DNA from 2 places in the Comamonas sp. UBA7840 genome. Region 1 is predicted to be linked to the other one. Evidence: riboswitches for the same ligand, from Rfam matches in the RefSeq annotation. Region 1 holds a riboswitch; the other holds the start of a gene.
What was found. Region 1 has a riboswitch for thiamine pyrophosphate ahead of B3R00_RS16085 (purine-cytosine permease family protein). Riboswitches for the same ligand answer to the same signal wherever they lie in the genome.
Positions count from the first base shown of each region.

Region 2: another riboswitch for thiamine pyrophosphate. It lies ahead of thiC (phosphomethylpyrimidine synthase ThiC); the one in region 1 lies ahead of B3R00_RS16085 (purine-cytosine permease family protein).

Region 1 is NZ_DLTI01000043.1:67,492-69,885, forward strand. It holds gene B3R00_RS16085 (purine-cytosine permease family protein) at 1-975, opposite strand, end outside; TPP riboswitch at 1,049-1,150, opposite strand; gene B3R00_RS16090 (hypothetical protein) at 1,408-1,689, shown strand; gene B3R00_RS16095 (Crp/Fnr family transcriptional regulator) at 2,153-2,394, shown strand, end outside.
Region 2 is NZ_DLTI01000027.1:116,273-118,666, reverse strand. It holds gene thiC (phosphomethylpyrimidine synthase ThiC) at 1-1,409, opposite strand, end outside; TPP riboswitch at 1,718-1,836, opposite strand; gene B3R00_RS11095 (acyl-CoA synthetase) at 1,951-2,394, opposite strand, start outside.

The DNA.
Region 1 (2,394 bases):
GGTCAACAGTAGGCCCCAGCGGCGAACACTCCAGCTGGGCACCACACTGTGTGCAGCCATGGCACCGGAGTAGGTGTCACCGTAGGCGTTGTCGACTTCGTCAATCAAGATCAGCGTCAAGGCAATCAACCCGCCTTGTGCCAGCAGCAGCGCAGTGACCAGATCGGCGCTGGGCAGCGTCAATGCCACCAGCACGCCCAAGCCATAGCACCACATATTCGCTACGGCAAAGCCCAGCCAGGTGCCGCGCATCGCACTGCGGCCATCTTTGCCATGGCGCGCGTAGTCGGCCACCAAGGGCAGCCAGGAAATGGGCATGGCAATCACCAAGTCCATGGCGGGCAGCCAACCCATGCCACCTTCGCCAGGACGGCTCCACAGGCTCTGCCAGCCTTGCTCCAACGCCAAACCGACAAAGTGCCAAGTCAGCCACAGCAAAGACAGCACCACCAGCGGCAGGGCCACGCGGGCAATCAACTGGCGCACCAGTTTGAGCATGGAGCCGCTGATCAGCAGCGCGATCACGCTGCCCCACACCAGGGTCATCACCATGGGCCAGTAGCTGGCGGCCATGCCACCTGCCTGGCGGCCAATGGCCACGCTGGCGTCGCGCATCACCACCAGCTCAAACGTGCCCCAGCCAATCAACTGTACCAAATTGAGCACGATCGGGAGCTTGGCAAACTGGCGCCCGTACACATGCGTCATCAGCGCCGCGCTGGACAGGCCGGTGTCACACGCAATCTTGGCCATCCAGCCCAGCAGGCCAGCGCCCAGCAAAGAGCCGCACGCAATGGCCAGCAGCGCTTGCTGTGGCGACAGGGCAGGCAGCAAATAGGCGCCCACTTGCATAACCAGCAGGCCCACGCCGAGGCTGAACCACAGCGCAGCGTGGTCATGCATGGCAAAGACGCGCTCAGCGGGGGAGGTGGGAGACAGCGCTTGGTTGGAAGACGCCGAATAGGAGGTATTCAATTCAATGCTCCGTATGCCTACGAAGCAGGGGCCGTGAGAGGCATGCCAGCGCATGCAGCGTATGCATGGAGCAGCCCTAAACCAACAGCTTCCCTGCGCGAGGATGATCTCAATCAGGTTCAAAGGGACTCTCTCAGCCCACTGCTTGGCAGCAGGGGCACCCCTAGCGAGTTGCCACGAACGTGGCGGCGCGATTTTGCATGCAGGCTATGCAAAAAGCTAGCAATGCAGCACCCTAGAAGCTGGTATGCGCTGTCTTTGGGCAATGCGCGCGGGGCAGTGGTATAGCGGGGGGCGCATGCACAGGGTGTGTAAGGGTGCGTAGCAATAAGGAGCATAGGGTGTGTGCCTAAGGCATTTAGGCACTGGAGCGCCAAGGAGAAACTGTATCTATACATTGGCTGCGCAGGCAAAGCCTCTAAACTCCTCGCCATGCCAAACCTGTATGAAGCCCTGATCGCCATGGTGCGTGACCATTGGAAGAGCCATGACAACGCCTATCCGCAGCGCATTGAATTGAACGCAAGTGATATGCAGGCGCTGCTGGATGAACGCCAGCTGGTCAATGAGAGCATGAACTTCCCGCTCCAGCCGGGGTGGGAGCACGTCTTTCTCGGCATACCGGTGCAACGGGCGGATGTCAGCTGTGTGGTGGATGTAAACGGCCAGCGTTTGCCGATCGCACTGCCCAGCAGTGAAATGGCTGAAAAATAATAATGTGAGTCAAATATTCCTCTAGCGCTTATGCAGCAAGCGCTAGTAGCTATCAAATAAGCGGCATTGCAAAGAAATGGCTTCTTTGCAATGCCGCTTTTGTTTGGTGTGCGCTTAGCGTCAGCGCACGCAGGTGCAGGGCATTGGCTGCGGCCGGCGCCAAAGCGCGACTGGCTGCGGGATGAGAAGGCGCGGTGAAGGGAGAAAAAGCAGAGGTTGTGTTCTGCAGTGCGGAAATTTCGACGAAAAAAACCCTATGCCTTGCGCTTGCAAGGAGCACTGCCTGCAGGAAATAAGTTATTTGTGATCAATAACTTAAGGGTAAACCCTTGAGTTTGTGTGCTGATAAAGCAAAGACTGTCACTTTCTGGACAACTTGTGCGTGTTGTGCTGCGCTGAGTGGTCAATACGCTGGTCTCTGACGCGACAATGAACCGGTTTTCAGTCACAGAAACGACAGGCTATGGACGACCCGATTCTTACTATCGAAGAACGTGAAGCGATTAACTCAGGTCGCTGGTTTTCATCCCTTTCACCTTCGCTCAGGCACGACATTTTGCGATGCGCTTACGTCAAACGATTCAAAGATGGAGCTTTGCTTTGCGCACGCGGCGAAGTGCCGGAGGAATGGTTTGCCTGCGCCAAGGGCGCGGTACGGGTGAGTTCAACCTCCATCACGGGCAAGCAAATCACCCTGACTTATGT
Region 2 (2,394 bases), on a different contig from region 1:
ATCGTCAGCGGGCCCAGGGTGTAGAACGGCGCCTCGTGGCAGTGCTTGAGCTGCTCGGTCATGTTGGCCTGGATCATGTGCATGGGCACGTGGCCGGGGCCTTCAATCATGGTCTGCACATCGTGCTTCCAGGCCACTTGCGTCAGCTCGCCCAGGGTCTTGAGTTCGGCGAACTGGGCTTCGTCGTTGGCGTCCGAGGCACAGCCAGGGCGCAGGCCATCACCCAGGCTGAAAGACACGTCGTACTGCTTCATGATGTCGCAGATGTCCTCGAAGTGCTCGTACAGGAAGCTTTCGCGGTGGTGGGCCATGCACCACTTGGCCATGATGGAGCCGCCACGCGAGACGATGCCGGTGCGGCGCTGCGCCGTGAGGTGGATGTAGGCCAGGCGCACGCCAGCGTGGATGGTGAAGTAATCCACGCCCTGCTCGGCCTGTTCGACCAGGGTGTCGCGGAAGATCTCCCAGGTCAGGTCTTCGGCAATGCCGCCGACCTTCTCCAGCGCCTGATAGATGGGCACGGTGCCAATCGGCACAGGCGAGTTGCGCACGATCCAGTCGCGCGTGGTGTGGATGTTCTTGCCGGTGGACAGGTCCATGACGTTGTCCGCGCCCCAACGGATGGCCCAGACCAGCTTTTCCACCTCTTCCTCGATGCTCGAGGTCACGGCCGAATTGCCGATGTTGGCGTTGATCTTGACCTTGAAGTTGCGCCCAATGGCCATGGGCTCGATCTCGGGGTGGTTGATGTTGGCCGGGATGATGGCGCGGCCGCGGGCCACTTCGTCGCGCACGAATTCGGGCGTGATGATCTTGGGGATGGCGGCGCCCAGGCTGTTGCCGGCCAGGCGCAGTTCGCGGGCCGCGTCCTGCTGGTACTGCGCCATCCATTCACGGCGGCCGTTCTCGCGCAGGGCCACGTATTCCATCTCGGGCGTGATGATGCCGCGCTTGGCATAGTGCATCTGGGTCACGTTCTGGCCGGATTTGGCACGGCGCGGCTGGCGCTGCAGCGCGGCGGCCTCGGCGCGCAGCTGGGCCACGCGCGTGTCTTCCTCGCCACGCTTGCCGCCGTCGTCCAGCGCCACGCGCTGGCGGCCGACGTAGAACTCGCTGTCGCCGCGCGCTTCGATCCAGGCACCGCGCACGCTGGCCAGGCCCTGGCGCACGTCGATATGGGCGGTGGGGTCGGTGTAGGGGCCCGAGGTGTCGTAGACGCTGACCTGCTCACCATTGGTCAGCGCAATGTCGCGCACCGGCACGCGCAGATCGGGGTGGATGGCCCCGCTCAGGTAGCTTTTGGTGGATGCTGGAAATGGCTGGCGCGACTGGGCCAGCAGGTCGGCGAAACGGGCGGCATCGGGGGCGTTGCCGGCGGCGGGCGTAAAGATGGCATCGGGGGCGTTCATCGCGGTCTCCAAAAAGCGTGTGAAGTTCATCAAACGCTCCGTGGAGTGCTGGGCCGCTCTGATGGCGTGGGAGATGGCTGGCGCCACCGACCTTCGCCTGCACCTGGCTCCAGCCCTGGCATTGCTCCCACAATGCCTGACCGACTCCACCGAAATCCACCGATTCCGACCAAGGCTGACACGCCCTGTGTTCCATCCCCAAAAGACAAAACCCCAGTGCGCGAGGCGCCTGGGGTTTGCTGTGCCTGGGGATGGTGGGCACCTGCCTGGCCTTGCAAAAGCCCATGTGCCTGTCCATTCCTGGCCCTGCTTCAGGGTCCCGCTCTTCTTCCGCCGGTATGAACCGGATCAAGTTCGTCGGGTTCGCTGGCCACTGTTTTCACAGCGGTTCGCATCTCAGCGCTTTCGCACACCCCGGAGCAGCCGTGAGTATAGGCGCATCTGCGCCGGCGCAGGACACCGGGCAAACGCCTAGGCTTTCAGCATCAAAACCGACACCAGCGCTTGTCAGACATACGCTGGCAGCTATCAATACTGAAAATCAGACCACGATGGCACTGGCCGAGCCGACCTGCTTGCGCAGCTCGAACTTCTGGATCTTGCCCGTGCTGGTCTTCGGCAGTTCGCCAAACACCACAGCGCGCGGCACCTTGTAGCCGGCCAAATGCTGCTTGCAGTGGGTGACGATGTCCTGCTCCGTCACCTGCGCGCCGGGCTTGATTTCCAAGAACGCACACGGTGTTTCACCCCATTTCTCATCGGGCTTGGCCACCACGGCAGCCGCCAGCACAGCAGGATGGCGGTAGAGCACATCCTCGACTTCAATCGAAGAAATGTTTTCCCCGCCAGAGATGATGATGTCCTTGCTGCGGTCCTTGATCTGGATGTAGCCGTCGGGGTACTGCACGGCCAGGTCGCCGCTATGGAACCAGCCGCCGCGGAAGGCATCGTCCGTGGCGCTGGGGTTCTTGAGGTAGCCCTTCAT